One region of the Paenibacillus sp. M2 genome, then DNA from elsewhere that is predicted to be linked to it. Evidence: riboswitches for the same ligand, from Rfam matches in the RefSeq annotation. Region 1 holds a riboswitch; each other region holds the start of a gene.
The links. Region 1 has a riboswitch for S-adenosylmethionine ahead of metA (homoserine O-acetyltransferase MetA). Riboswitches for the same ligand answer to the same signal wherever they lie in the genome.
Positions count from the first base shown of each region.

Region 2: another riboswitch for S-adenosylmethionine. It lies ahead of ACETMN_RS27815 (methionine ABC transporter ATP-binding protein); the one in region 1 lies ahead of metA (homoserine O-acetyltransferase MetA).
Region 3: another riboswitch for S-adenosylmethionine. It lies ahead of mmuP (S-methylmethionine permease); the one in region 1 lies ahead of metA (homoserine O-acetyltransferase MetA).

Region 1 covers NZ_CP169648.1:1,985,287-1,990,346, forward strand. Annotated here, with positions in the region: gene ACETMN_RS09185 (HRDC domain-containing protein) at 151-1,152, shown strand; gene corA (magnesium/cobalt transporter CorA) at 1,224-2,159, opposite strand; SAM riboswitch class I at 2,611-2,734, shown strand; gene metA (homoserine O-acetyltransferase MetA) at 2,970-3,887, shown strand; gene ACETMN_RS09200 (PLP-dependent transferase) at 3,912-5,060, shown strand, end outside.
Region 2 covers NZ_CP169648.1:6,080,897-6,085,956, reverse strand. Annotated here, with positions in the region: gene ACETMN_RS27825 (COX15/CtaA family protein) at 324-1,262, shown strand; gene ACETMN_RS27820 (Cthe_2314 family HEPN domain-containing protein) at 1,467-2,183, shown strand; SAM riboswitch class I at 2,322-2,463, shown strand; gene ACETMN_RS27815 (methionine ABC transporter ATP-binding protein) at 2,590-3,624, shown strand; gene ACETMN_RS27810 (methionine ABC transporter permease) at 3,625-4,284, shown strand; gene ACETMN_RS27805 (MetQ/NlpA family ABC transporter substrate-binding protein) at 4,360-5,060, shown strand, end outside.
Region 3 covers NZ_CP169648.1:6,362,162-6,367,221, forward strand. Annotated here, with positions in the region: gene mmuM (homocysteine S-methyltransferase) at 1-901, opposite strand, end outside; gene mmuP (S-methylmethionine permease) at 879-2,291, opposite strand; SAM riboswitch class I at 2,384-2,485, opposite strand; gene ACETMN_RS29190 (Ger(x)C family spore germination protein) at 2,556-3,758, opposite strand; gene ACETMN_RS29195 (GerAB/ArcD/ProY family transporter) at 3,755-4,855, opposite strand; gene ACETMN_RS29200 (spore germination protein) at 4,889-5,060, opposite strand, start outside.

The DNA of each region.
Region 1 (5,060 bases):
TTGTGGTATGATATGGGCAACAGCATAGTACGGTTAATGAGGAAGCACCTCTCTTGCATGGATTTTGCAGGAGGGGTGTTTTTTTTTGTGCTGCCTATAGGTAGTATCTCTAACTCGTATAAGCTGAATATTCAAAGGGAGGGAACGAAAATGGAAGTCATTTTCATGAACAGATTGTCCAGAATGTCGGATCAGAATGCAGAGTATGCACAGTTATGGATTGGGGAAGAGGAAGATAGTTGGCAGCTGGGATGGAGTCGCTACGAGGAAGGAGAGCGTGAGGACAGCATCTGGTATGAAGGGACTTCTTGGGAGGAGCTGCTTCATATTTACCGTCATCAGCTTGCCATACAGATGAGTGAGGGGTACCGACCGCAGTTGCAGGGGTTATTTCATGAGAATGATGATCTGAAGTCACGCAGTTATGGTGGACAGCGGCTCCATTGTTACAGTGAGTTATACGGCAATGAGCAATTATATACGGATCTGTGCACATGGCGCAGGAAGAGAGCTGTGTCTGACCGGAAGGCACCGTATTTTATTGCAACAAATCGTTTGCTGCGTTTGATCAGTGCCTTTGTTCCGCAATCGCTGGATGAACTGATGCAACTGCCGGGCGTAGGAGAGAGCAAAGCAACTGAGTATGGTACGGAATGGATGGAGATTACAAACGGGTTGGAGCGTTCAACGACATTCCCGCTGGACTGGGTATACACGGCGCTGAAGGAAGAAGAGTATGAGAGTTGGTTATACAAGCAGAGAGAGCAGAAGTATAAGCAGGAACTTGATAAGTTCACCACGCGCAAGCAGGTGCTTGAAGGCATGAAGGAAGGGTATACGTTAGAGGAGATTGTTAATCGATCCGGATTATCCCGACGCGAGTTGGTTGAGCTGTTAGAGGCACTGGATCACGAAGGTTATGACACCGATTGTCTTCTTGATGTGGAGCTGGCAGTGATGCCAGAGAACGAACAAGAGGCCGTATGGAGTGCGTATGAGGAGCTGGGAGATACGTTCCTGAAGCCAGTATTACATAAGGTGTATGGAGGAGAGAAACCCGATGGAGGAAGTCTGGAGCAGGTCTATGAAAGACTGCGCATGATTCGGATCCGCTTCCGTCGGCACGCAGAGACAGAGAAGAATGTTGGTTAATGATCAGAAATGAAAAAAGACGAGGCGTTTCTCCCGGAGGAGCGCTTCGTCTTTTTTCATTTCATACGAGTTCATACCCAGTCTTTCTTGCGGAAAATGAAGAACATGCTCAGGCCCAGTGTAACCATCAGGCCAATTACAACAAAATAGCTGTATTTCCAGTTAAGCTCTGGCATATTCGTAAAGTTCATGCCGTATATACCGGTAATGACCGTCAGCGGCATGAAGACCGTGGTAATGGCGGTAAATACACGCATGATCTCATTCGCCCGGTTCGCAATACTGGATTGGTAGGCTTCTCGCAAGTTGCCCATCAGGTCGCGATAAGTCTCAAAGGTTTCAGATATTTTTACAGCATTCTCATAGATGTCACTGAAATACTTTTGCAATTGATCATCGATGAGACGCAGATCTTTTTTGTTCAGGGTGTTGATGACCTCTTTCTGAGGTCCAAGGACTTTTTTCAGCCACAGAATCTCACTGCGCAGCCCGATGATTTCATTCAGATGTGACTTTTTGGTGTGCATCAGAATGTCTTCCTCAAGCTTCTCGATCCGTGCTTCAATTCGGTCACCTACGGTGAAATAATTATCAACAATCAAGTCAACCAGCAAATACAGCAGACGATCCGGTGTGCTGATTTCCTGTTCCCACAGGATGGGTTTCAGTGTGCGCAATTCGCTGACCTTTTGCTTGGTAACACTAATAATGAAATGTCTGCCGAGGAATAAGTTCACCGCACGTAGAAATATCTCTTCATCATCGAAACGGATGCTATTAATCACAATAAAATAATGGTTCTCATAAATTTCAATCTTCGGACGTTGTTCTTCGTCACTAAGACAGTCTTCCACAGCCAGATCATGCATCAAGAACAGCGGCTGAAGTACCGCCAAATCGTCTACGTCTGCATCAATCCAGTAAAATCCTTCCGCTGGTGGAGTCAGCGCCTGCTGAATGTCGTCCACCGGAATAAATACACCGTTGTTTACCAACCGGATTTTCATCGTTAATCTACTCCTTCTGCACCCGCCAACTTGGCGGATATTATCATTATGGGCGCAAAAAGAACAAATCAGCCGGTCGGCAGCGGAGCCTGGAGATCAGGGCTGCGTTCACTATAAAATCAAACGGAAGTCACGTCCCGCTGCCGGCATGCTGATGTCAATTCTCTATGCAGTTTGTCGGAATTCGGCTGCCAGTCAGGCCTCGGGTCGCCATCCATTTAATATGTCACCTCTCACATAAGGGTTTATAACACCTTGTTTAGTATACCGCTGGTACAAGGTGCTTTCAAGCGCAAAAATGTGTCTATTTCGCGCCCTGAGGCAGTGTATGACAACGGATGATGAACGGTTCCGATCTGGGAAGCAGACATCGAACTGCATCTTGACGTGAGGGCATTAATGTAATAAAGTAGACGGTGAACCATATTAAATTACAATCTAATACAGCGAAATCTTATCAAGAGTAGGTGGAGGGACTGGCCCGATGAAACCCGGCAACCGGCGGTATACCGCACGGTGCTAATTCTTGCAGCGACTAAGTGTCAAGTGGCACTGTTGTAACTGAGAGATGAGAGAGGCGCATATCTATTTTACATATGACCTTTCTCGAAATCCGAGGAAGGTCTTTGTCATATGCCCCGACTTCTCAGCAGTGATTTTCGCTAAGGAACTTGAGGTTGTTTGTAACGTTGGATGAAAGAACAATTCAATGTTTTTACAAGCTCAAGGCAGTCTATAACTGTATTGATGTGAAGACATCAAGCCAGGGTGGCTGCATCTATCTATGCACAAGGAGGAGTTAGATTTACTATGCCAATCAAAATACCTGATACTCTACCAGCAAAAGAAGTACTTGAAGGAGAGAATATCTTCGTCATGGATGAAACTTCTGCATATCAGCAGGATATTCGTCCACTCCGTATCGCTATATTAAACCTGATGCCCACAAAGGAAACGACCGAAACACAATTGCTTCGTCTGGTGGGAAACACGCCTATTCAGGTGGATGTCGTTCTCGTACATCCCAAATCCCATACGTCGAAGAATACGTCTCAGGAGTATTTGGATCTGTTCTATAAAACCTTCGATGAGATTGAGCACCGCCGTTTCGATGGAATGATTATTACGGGTGCCCCGGTGGAACAGATGGATTTCGAAGACGTGAACTATTGGAATGAAATCCAGGAGATCTTCGAATGGACCAAAACCAATGTGACTTCAACCCTCCACATATGTTGGGCTTCCCAGGCAGGTTTATACCATCATTTTGACGTACCCAAGGTTGCACTTGATGAAAAGTGTTTTGGCGTTTTCCCACATACCATTAATAAACCACATGTTCCGTTGTTGCGTGGATTCGATGAAGTATTCAACGTTCCACATTCCCGTCATACGGAAGTGAGACGCGAAGATATTGAAAAGAATGAGAATTTAGAGATTTTGGCTGAATCCGAGGAAGCGGGGATCTTCCTGGTTGCTACCAAAGACGGCAAACAGATTTTTGCCACAGGACATGCCGAGTATGACCCGTTCTCATTAAAGTGGGAGTATGACCGGGATGCAGCCAAAGGGTTGGATATCGCATTGCCTAGACATTATTATCCGAATGACGACCCTTCCCGTGTGCCACCGGCTACTTGGCGCGCTCATGCCAACTTATTATTCTCTAACTGGCTCAATTACTATGTGTATCAAGAAACACCTTATGATATTGGTCCGCAAATCTAATCGAGATTACAGGAGGATGCAGCAATGGAAGACAACAACAAGTTGAAAATCGAAAGCCGCTTAGCACAAATTGGGTCCATCAATGAACCGGTAACAGGCGCCATTAACTTTCCGATCTATCAATCCACTGCGTTTCGCCACCCGAAGCTTGGACAAAGCACGGGGTTTGATTATATTCGTACGACTAATCCAACCCGTAAAGTATTGGAAGAAGCCGCTGCAGCGCTGGAGTCCGGTGATGCAGGGTTTGCCTGTAGCTCGGGAATGGCCGCGCTGCAAACGATTTTTGCCATGTTTGGTCAAGGGGATCATCTGATTGTATCGCTGGATCTGTATGGTGGAACCTATCGTCTGCTGGAACGTATTCTGTCCCGTTTCGGCGTAACTGCCAGTTATGTGGACACGAATGACCTTGCAGCACTGGAGAAGGTTCGTCAGCCGAATACCAAAGCGGTATTTATTGAGACACCAACCAATCCACTGATGATGATCACCGATGTGGAAGCCGTTGCTTCCTGGGCGAAAAGTTACAACCTGTTGACCATTGTTGACAACACGTTGTTGACTCCATTTTTCCAACGTCCGATTGAACTGGGTGCCGATATCATCATTCATAGCGCTACCAAATATCTGGGTGGACACAATGATGTGCTCGCTGGACTAATTATTACCAAAGGTGAAGCGTTATCTGCAGAGATGGCGTTCTTGCATAATTCCATTGGAGCGGTATTGTCTCCAAGTGACTCCTACCAGTTGATGAAAGGGATGAAAACGCTGGCTCTTCGCATGGAGCGTCATGAGCACAATGCACTTACTATTGCTAAATACTTGCTTGAGCACCCAGCGGTGGTTGAAGTGTATCATCCAGGCCTATCCGATCATCCGGGGTATGAAATACAGAATAAACAATCCACCGGTAACACAGGTATCTTCTCTTTCAAAGTGAAGGATGCACGTTATGTTGAACCGTTGCTGCGTCATATCAAACTCATTGCTTTTGCCGAAAGTCTCGGCGGAGTTGAATCACTCATGACTTATCCCGCAGTACAGACTCATGCAGATATTCCGCTTGAAATTCGTGAAGCCGTAGGTGTGGATGACCGTCTGCTCCGGTTCTCCGTAGGCATTGAACATGCAGATGATCTGATTGCAGATCTCGGCAATGCTCTGACA
Region 2 (5,060 bases), 3.2 Mb from region 1:
ATTGAACTTATATAAATGTATGACAGGTTCATGTTGTTAAAGGGTATACTAGATGAAACGCCATTTCTCTTGAAATAGGGAAATGGCGTTTGTGTGTTCTGAACTCTGTTTAAGACACAATTCAACTGGCTATCCCCCAAATAACATAACCCCAATGACCTGCGGGTCATTATTTCACCAGACGTTAACATTTTGTCACAAAGCGCGACGTCAATGAACATTTTATCCGGTATAATGAATTTAGTTGTGAAATAAGTGTCAAAGTACCGAAACAAGCGGAGAATATTCTTCGCCATCTTAAACCAACAGCGGGTGAGAAAAAATTGAAACACTTAACTTTGTTTAAATGGTTAACCGTATTAACCTGTCTTGTCATGTTTCTGGCCACTTTTGGTGGAGGCATCGTAACCAAAACGGAATCAGGCCTTGGCTGCGGAACAGAATGGCCTTTATGTAACGGAAAACTCGTTCCGGCACATACTGTGGCTTCACTCATTGAATATTCCCACCGCGCTGTAAGTGCACTGGCTGGACTGTTGTCCATTGCCTCATTTGTTGCTTTTCTGCAGTTTGGCAAGTCACGCCGTGACCTGCAATTGTTTTCTTTCTTAACTCTGGTATTTGTTATCGTCCAGGGAATCATGGGTGCTTTTGCCGTCGTCTTCTCCCAATCTTCAGCAGTCATGGCACTGCATTTTGGCTTTGCACTGATTGCTTTTGCCAGTTCTCTAATGATGGCACTGGGCATAAGGCAGGAGGCTAAAGATGGCGGATTGGAACGCCTGAATAAATACCCTCGGGTTAGCAAAAAATTCAGGAATCTGGTCTGGTTCTCCACTATTTACACATATCTCGTGGTATACACGGGTGCATTTGTGAGTCACACGGATTCTGCTGGCGGATGTTCCGGATTTCCGCTCTGTAACGGGCAGATTATTCCTGAGCTTTCGGGTGGGGTAGCGGTTGCTTTTGCTCACCGTGCAGCAGCAGCGTCGCTCGTGATTGTTATCGCAATTCTGGGTCACTTCGCTTACCGTAATCATCCGGACAACAAGGAAATGCGGACCCTTGGCGTGGTATCCGTTGTTCTCATCCTGATGCAAGTAGTCATTGGTATTTTCATGATGGTGACAATGAACCGTCCGGAAGTATACATGTTTGTAGCTCTCGCTCATATGCTGGATATCGCCATATTATTCGGAGTTTTAACGTATATGAGTTTCCTGGTGTACAAGCTGCATCGCCCGGCTAATCGTTTCTAAGATATAGATCCATTCTTTTTCCAAAGGTACTTGGGCTAAATATGAAAGTCCACCATCCAGTGATGTACATCATTGGACAGGTGGACTTTGTTTGATGTCAGGGGGATCAGGGCAACCTATGGCAAGCAGCAATTACACGGAATGGATGATGTGTTACGTTTACGGTGATGAATTCTTGTTGATTTGGAAAAGAGGAGGTTAGATATGCTGCGAACGTTGTTGGGGGAAAAGCCACGTATAAACGAAGGTAAATTGAAGGCAGCGATGGACGCAATGGCGCATACGCTTGAGTTATTTCAACGACAAATGCATGTGGACCATGATCCCACGCATGACTATCGGAAACTGTATGTGTGGACTCAGGGACTTATCTCCTCACTGGATGAACTAGAGCAAAGCTGTTTCGCTGCTGCTCATTTTCGCAATAAGGTCGTTGCAGGCTCAACGGATGATATGACGGCGACTGAAAAAGCAGAGTATGCACGGTATGTGTATTTCTACAAAGATGGCTTTATCCGCTGCTTTGCCATCCTGGATAAAGTGGGTACGGTACTAAATGAAATATTCCAGTTGAATACTTCAAATACCAAAGCGCATTTTTCTTATTTTACAGTGTTAAGGCAGTTCGATTATGCGAGGGAGCACCATGATCTTGCGTTGCAATTAATACAGATCAAGGACTCTTATCGTGAGCCGATGAGCAAGCTGCGCAAACGACGTAATATGGAAATTCACTACATGAACTCAGAAATGCATGATGACCTGTGGCAGTTACACCAGACCTTGCAAGGTAAAGTGAAATTGGAGGATTTGAATCAGCATGTGCAGGAAATGCGTCAGGGCGTCGATATGGTCTGTGAAACGTTAACAGCTTCTTATCGTTATATCAACAAAATATGGAAAAGAAATAATTCCCTTTGACAAATCGGAATACTTGGAATATACTGAGTTTCAATTAGAGTGTTACAATGACGAAGAATGAACTGATATTTCTCAAAAGTTACATTCACATTATAAAGCATAAACTACATGAACTTATAAAATCCTACAATAACATATTTCTTATCGAGAGCGGCGGAGGGACAGGCCCGATGAAGCCCGGCAACCGATTTGTAATGACATGATACATGTATCATTCGTTATAGATGTTAGGTGCTAATTCCTACAAAATGGTGCAAGGCACGATTTTGGCAGATGAGAAGGTATATTCTTTCACGTGAAGAGCCCTCTTTGTTTCTGCAAAGGGCTCTTTTTTTGTACTTTAAGGGGAGTTTTCCTTTAGATCGGGTAAAGATACATGTAGGTGGTTGGAAAGGGGCAAGTGCGATTGATTGAATTAAAAGGTTTAACGAAAACGTACGGCAAAGGGGCAAAATCTACAACAGCGTTATCCGAGCTGAATTTGAACATCCAAAAGGGCGAAATCTACGGCGTGATTGGGCATTCTGGAGCGGGCAAAAGTACATTGATTCGCTGCATTAATTTGCTAGAACGGCCTACGGAGGGTGAAGTATGGGTTGATGGGATCAACCTGACTGAACTGAGCAAAACCGAACTGCAGCAACAGAGACGCAAGATCGGGATGATTTTTCAACACTTTAATCTGTTATCTTCGGCAACGGTATATGATAATGTGGCTTTTCCGCTAAAGCTTGTGAATACACCAAAGGATGCCATTGATCGCAAAGTGAAGGAAATGCTCAATCTCGTTGGCCTGGAGAACCATAGCAACAAATATCCAGCTCAATTATCGGGTGGACAGAAACAACGTGTGGGGATTGCGAGAGCACTTGCAAGTGATCCGAATGTACTTCTCTGTGATGAAGCTACTTCGGCACTTGATCCGCAGACGACAAATTCAATCCTGAAGTTATTGCTCGACATTAATGAAAAGTACAACCTTACGATTGTGCTGATCACACATGAGATGCATGTCATTCAGAACATTTGTGACAAGGTGGCTGTCATTCATCAAGGTGGCATTGTGGAACAGGGACCTGTAACCGAAGTGTTCCTGAAGCCGCAGCATGCGATTACGCGGGACTTCATGATGCGTGACCATGAAGCTGGACTTGCTCTGGAAGAGACCGCTCTGGCGAATGCAGGCATTGAATTGCAGGCAGGTGCTGCTTCCAAACTTGTGAAGATATCCTTTCTGGGTAACAAAACGTATGAAGCGATTTTGTCGAGGACGGTACGTAAGACGGGTGTGGATTTTGCCATCCTGCAGGGTACAATCTCTACGATTAAACAGGTGCCTTATGGACAGCTGACCGTTCGGTTCGAGGGTGATTCCATTGCGATTGATCGGACGATATCAGAATTAACCGCAGAGGGACTTGATGTGGAGGTGCTTCGTTAGATGGATTTTTCAACCGTACGTTGGGAAGAGGTTGGTAAAGCCTCTATTGAGACGCTGCAAATTTTGGGTGTATCAGGCTTGTTCACCGTAATCTTTGGTTTACCGCTCGGAGTTCTGCTGTTCATGACAGCCCGATCTGCTTCGATCAAATCACGGACGGTGTACATTATATTGTCCTTGATTGTGAATATTTTGCGCTCAGTCCCATTTATCATATTGATTGTTGCTCTTATTCCATTCACTCGTTCACTCGTCGGTACAGCTACAGGAGTGTTAGGTGTTATACCACCTTTAGTTATTTCAGCAGCTCCTTACTTTGCTCGATTGGTGGAGACGACGTTGCGAGAAGTTGATCGGGGTGTCATTGAAGCGGCACAGTCGATGGGTGCATCGACCGGACAGATTGTAAGACGGGTATTACTGCCTGAAGCGTTACCTGGTTTGGTTGCTGGGATAACCATTACCATCGTTACCCTTGTCTCTTACACGGCGATGGCGGGCATGGTTGGTGGTGGAGGTCTGGGAACGCTGGCAATCAACTATGGGTATTATCGTTATCAAAATGAAATCATGATTATATCCGTAGTGTCGATGATCATTCTTGTGCAAATTCTCCAGATGGCTGGAGATCGCTTGGTTACATTTTTCACCAGGAAATAACACATAGATAACATGATGGATATGCATTCATGCGGACGCCACATGAAAAAAATGATTAGAGAAGGGGTTTTACACATGAAAAAATGGTCATTCGCTCTACTTAGTCTTATGCTGATTGCGGTTCTCGCAGCTTGCGGAAACAATAAGGACGCCGATAGCGGCGCAGATAATTCAGCAGGTGCACCACGTACAGTTGAATTGAAAGTTGGAGCTTCACCTACACCACACGCAGAGATTCTGGAAAGCATCAAGCCTGAGCTGGAAGCACAAGGTATTCGTTTACAAGTCGTTACGTTTAATGACTATGTACAACCAAACCAGCAACTTGCTGATAAAAAATTGGATGCAAACTTCTTCCAGCACCAGCCTTATCTGGACACAGAGAATAAAGAACGTGGATTCAACCTCGTTACTGTAACACCTGTTCATGTTGAACCTTTTGGTGGATACTCCAAGAAGATTAAGTCTTTGGATGAATTGGCTGACGGCGCAAAAGTAGCCATTCCAAATGACCCATCCAATGGTGGACGTGCACTGTTGTTGCTTGCGAAGGAAGGCATTATTACGCTGAAAGACAACACAAATATTACATCTACGATTCAAGATATCACAGCCAATCCGAAAAATCTGAATATTATCGAGCTGGATGCAGCCATGATGCCTCGTCAATTGGATGAAGCGGATCTGGTATTCATCAACGCTAACTATGCGCTTGAAGCAAACCTGAATCCAGCGAATGATGCTTTGCTGATCGAAGATCTGCAAGGTAACCCATA
Region 3 (5,060 bases), 3.0 Mb from region 1:
CCGAGTTCGGATACACAATCACAGGTTTATCGCTGGTACGGCTCAAAATACCCACTGCGTCCGTCACCACTTCCATCGGAGCACAATTCAGGCCAATCGCCGCAACCTGCGGCTCGGAGCCAAACGTCTGTGCACATACCTCAAGCGGTGTGCCTTCGCTGATGCTTGTCCCGTCTTTTAAAGAAAAAGATAACCAGGCATACGCATGAGGAAACTCCTTCAGTAAATCAACCAGCACCTGTGCTTCCTGCAAGGAAGGAATCGTCTCAAACGCCAGAATATCAGCACCCGCTTCAATCAGCGCCGCCATACGCGGACGGTGAAATGCGGCAAGCGTCTCATCCGACACGCCGTAATGACCCACATACTCTGAACCGTCCGCCAGATAAGCGCCGTACGGACCTACGGACCCGGCAATAATTGGACGTAGACGAAGACAATTTCCTTCGCGATCCCCTGTACGATCTGTTATATACTCCTCATTCTCCACCGTCTCAGCACGTACCGAAGAAGCTTCTACAAGCTGACTTGTCGAGCTTTCTCTCCCTACTAGTCTACTCTGCACTTCTGCCCACACGTCATCTCTCGCCTGTGCAGCCAGTTCCACCGTCTTGCGGATCAGCTCCAGTGCTGCCTGTTCATCGATCCCTCTCTTGCGGAAACCATCCACCGTCGCCTGATAACTGGATGTAATCGCACAGTCGGCTCCTGCTCGAAAATAATCTGCATGGACCTGAACGATAACATCCGGATTCTCAAGTAACACACGAGCAGACCATAGTGGATCATCGAGATCACATCCATGCTGTTCGAGTTCCGTTGCCAGCGCTCCATCCAGAATCATGACCGGATGTTCACGCAGGATCTGTTCTAAGGGGTTAGTCTGTTGTGCTTGCGTCATGTACTTGTCCTCTTTTCTTATTCACACGTTCTGTCAGATAATAAGCAGCGTAACACACTGCAATAAACGGAACCCCACAATATAGCGCAATTCGCTGTGTCGGGTCAAAGGCAATACCTATGCATGAAGCCAGGCATAATATAAATGAAACAATTGGTACCACCGGATATAGTGGTGTGCGGTAGACCAGATCTTTGACCGCATGTCCTTCCCGGATATATTGTCTGCGGAACATGTATTGGGAGACACTGATACTCATCCATACCGCAACGACAGCCAGACCTGAAATGGAAACCAGTGTAATATACACGGTACCTGGCGCAATGATGCTGGACAGCAAGGCCAACGCACCACCCACCATACTAATCAGAAGTGCATTCAGCGGTACCCCGCTTTTGGTCAATTTGGCAAACCACGGAGAGATCGTTTTTTTGTCAGCCAGAGACCAGAGCATCCGTGAAGATGCATATAGGCCCGAATTGGCAGCAGAGAGAATCGCCGTCAGAATAACAAAGTTCATAATGTCTGCTGCATAGGGTACACCCACCCGCTCCATTACCGCTACAAACGGACTTTCCAGTACACTGGCATCCGACATGGGCAACAAGGCCGACAAGATAATAATCGTTCCGATGAAGAAAATAACCAAACGCCACAGCGTTGTATGAATAGCTTTCGGTATCGTCTTTTCCGGGTTCTCCGTCTCACCCGCGGCAATGCCGATTAACTCGGTGCCTGAGAAGGCAAAGTTTACAGCAAGCATGGTCATCAATATGGCTGTAGCCCCATGAGGGAACCACCCGGATGCGGTAATATTCGATAGAAATGGAGCCGGTTCAGAATCCGCCATGGGAATGAACCCAAACATGGCTGCGCCACCGATAATAATGAAGATTACGATAGTCACTACTTTTACAGATGAGAACCAGAACTCGGATTCCGCAAATAATTTCACCGTTAATGCATTAAACAGAAAGATCATCAGTGCAAAGAGCGCACTCCATATCCATACGTTCACCGATGGGAACCAGCGCTGCATCAGCAATCCAGCGGCTGTGAATTCGGAGCCAAGCGCAACAGTCCAGGTTAACCAGTATAACCAAGCCACCGTGTAGCCTGTTGCCGGTCCGATATATTTGGCTGCATAACTATGAAATGCTCCCGTCTCTGGCATATGAACAGACAGTTCACCAAGGCAGAGCATCACCAGATATACAACGATGGCTCCGATTAGATAGGACAGAATGGTTCCCAGTGGTCCCGCCTGCTGAATGGTGTAACCTGAGCTGAGGAATAATCCCGTTCCAATGACTCCTCCGAGAGAGAGCATGACCACATGCCGTGCTTGCATTTTCCGCTGAAAATGCCCTTTGTCGTTGTTGTTTTCCATACCAGCTGCTCCCCTACTTCTTCATCCAGAAAAAACAAAAAAGACCCACTCTGCCTAAAGAGTGCGCCGTTACTGACAAATAAAAACAAACGCTCCTATCTATCAGGCTTTCACCCGCTGGAATTAGCACAGTATCCTTCAGATCTGTTGCTGAGGTTTCTAAGGGCCAGTCCCTCCACCTCTCTGGATAAGAAAATGATTTTTTACTAATATAGCGATCTATCATGAATGTGTCAACATTTAAATAATAAATGGCACACCTCGCTATTCCGTGGAAGACCCCGGATTGGTGATGGTGGTCTTTACCTCATACGTGATCGGCACGGTGCTAAAAATTTTATCCCAATCGTCTTTGACTTTTTTCCATGTTTTAGGTTCTTTAATACGCAAGCTATCCCGAAAATCCGCAACATCTACTTTATAGGTATGCTGCAGTTTGTATAACACCTGTCGAATCTGTTGTTCAGCCAGTTCAGCAAATTCTTTTTCCAATTCTCTGAGATAAGCACCTTTTTCCTCTTCCTCTGGAGCACGCCAATCCTCCATCAACCAGCCTTCGGATTCAGTCTTCACATGGAATGAAATATCATCGCCAACCACTTTTGGAATTATTTTTGTTTTTTTCTTCTTCATTTCATATACAACAGTGAATCCCGCTTTATTGTATGTCTTCAAGATGCCTCCTTTTTCTTTAGGTCTGATCCACGACAGCCCTTCTAGATCCGTTTGGCTGAGTTCCCCGATGAATTTGGTCGTTTTCCCATCAAAGATACTGGCACCGGAGAACTTGTCCTCTCCATTGAAGTTCAGTACATTCTGGAGCAAAAAGCTGGAACCGGATTGCATTTGTGCATCTAGTTTGGAGAGTAAAACGGGGTCCAGGATTTTATTGGACAAGTACGAATTACCGGTAATACCTGTAAGATAAAATGCTGGAATCCGGGAAGGATCATCTGAAGTCAGTACATCAGCAGCGCGATGATGGCTAATCAGCACCAGACAGTTAGGACGAATATCGTTATCCCGAAGTACAAAATCCAGCAGCTGGTCCAGACCATACTTTTTGGCGATATCCTTGGACACAACGATAACCTTCAGATGATGCCCGATGAGCGGATGATCTCGCCTTAGTGCAAACTGACGAAAGATTTGCAGCAAGGAATCTCCGGTAAGCTGTTCATTGGAGTAGGACGTTTTACCAGAAGCAGGTGACCCGGATTGTTGGCTCTTCTGACTGCTGGAGTTACCGGGAGCAATCTGTACCGTGGCTGTCACATTGTTCTGCTTGGAATACGTTCCTCCCTGATTAGCGATGTTTTTCTCAAATTCCGTCTCTTTGCCAATATCGATCCCAAGACCAACGTATACACTTAGATCCTCTATCTCCCGACTGCTCCAACATCCGGATATCGTTAAGAGTATGCATAATACAGTGGCTAAGCGTAACAACATACGGAATGTAATCATGCATGCTTGCCTCCTTTTTTACGAATCAGACTTAACAACAGTAGTACCAGAGGTAAAATGGCAAACAACCATACGGACACGTTACCCAGCATATCTCCTAGCTCGAAGGTATCATCCACGGTCTTGGGCATCATTGCTATCAGATAGATGAACGGAAGCAGACCGTACATAATACCTTTGATTTTTTTGGAACGGAACAAATCACGAATACCCACCGACGCGCAGTAATGTGTGATCGCTGTAGTCGAGAAAATTTGCATAATCCAGATGACCAGCAATAAGGATTCGAATCTTTCGAATATTAAACCTTGTATCTCAAAGCTTCTTACCAAATCCAGCGTTGGCCAGGTTCGCGTTTTGATCCCGTCAAGGGATAAACTGCCTATGACCATGACAACCGTGATCAAGTAGATAATGGTGGATATGAATATCCCCCAGCTCATTGCTTTATTGCTTTTCTTCGGATTTTTCATATAGGCAGTCATGACTAACATCACCTCATAGCCCGTATAAGACAATAGTGATGGTTTTAGCCCTTTGAAAACGGGCATAACCCCATCACCGAGAACGGGTCTCAGATTGCCTATCTCGAATAACTGATTACTGAGCAAAATTTCAATTACAAATATAATGATCGTAATCGGCAGAATAATCTCGAACACGCGTACAATGACACCAAGCCCACCCGAGATCATATATATACCGATCCACATGAAGACCATAACAATTGCCCAGGTGGGGGTGCGTTCGAGTAGATACATTCCTGTCACATCAGCCATGACTCTTACTTCAAAAGCTGCAATGACCGTGAAATACATAATCATAGCAAATCCCAGTATGTAAGCAATCCAGTTCCCCGTAATTTCACGGGTGAACTGGAACACGGTTTCCCCCGGAAATCTGCGACACAGGGTAACCATAATTATTCCAATACCTGTAATAATCAGTCCAGACAGTATAATGGAAATCCAGACATCTGGTGTTCCTACAGCCTTGCTAGTTGTTCGAGGTAACGTCAATATCCCGGCACCAAGCATGTAATTGACAATAATTACAACGGCCTGTGTCGTGGTTAGCTTTCCTTGGGAGCCATTCACTTTAGTTCACCTCCAGACCTTCTGTGAGTTAGCTTATTTTTTTCGGTCCTGATCTATCGGATTTGTCATTTTGGGACGCATTCTCATCATATTTAGCGGTGCACGGATAACGAAGTCCTTCCATTCATTGATGTGATAAGGAACCGCTGGTGCCACATAAGGTACGCCAAAGCTTGAGAGTCGTGCCAGATGCGTACACACAAGC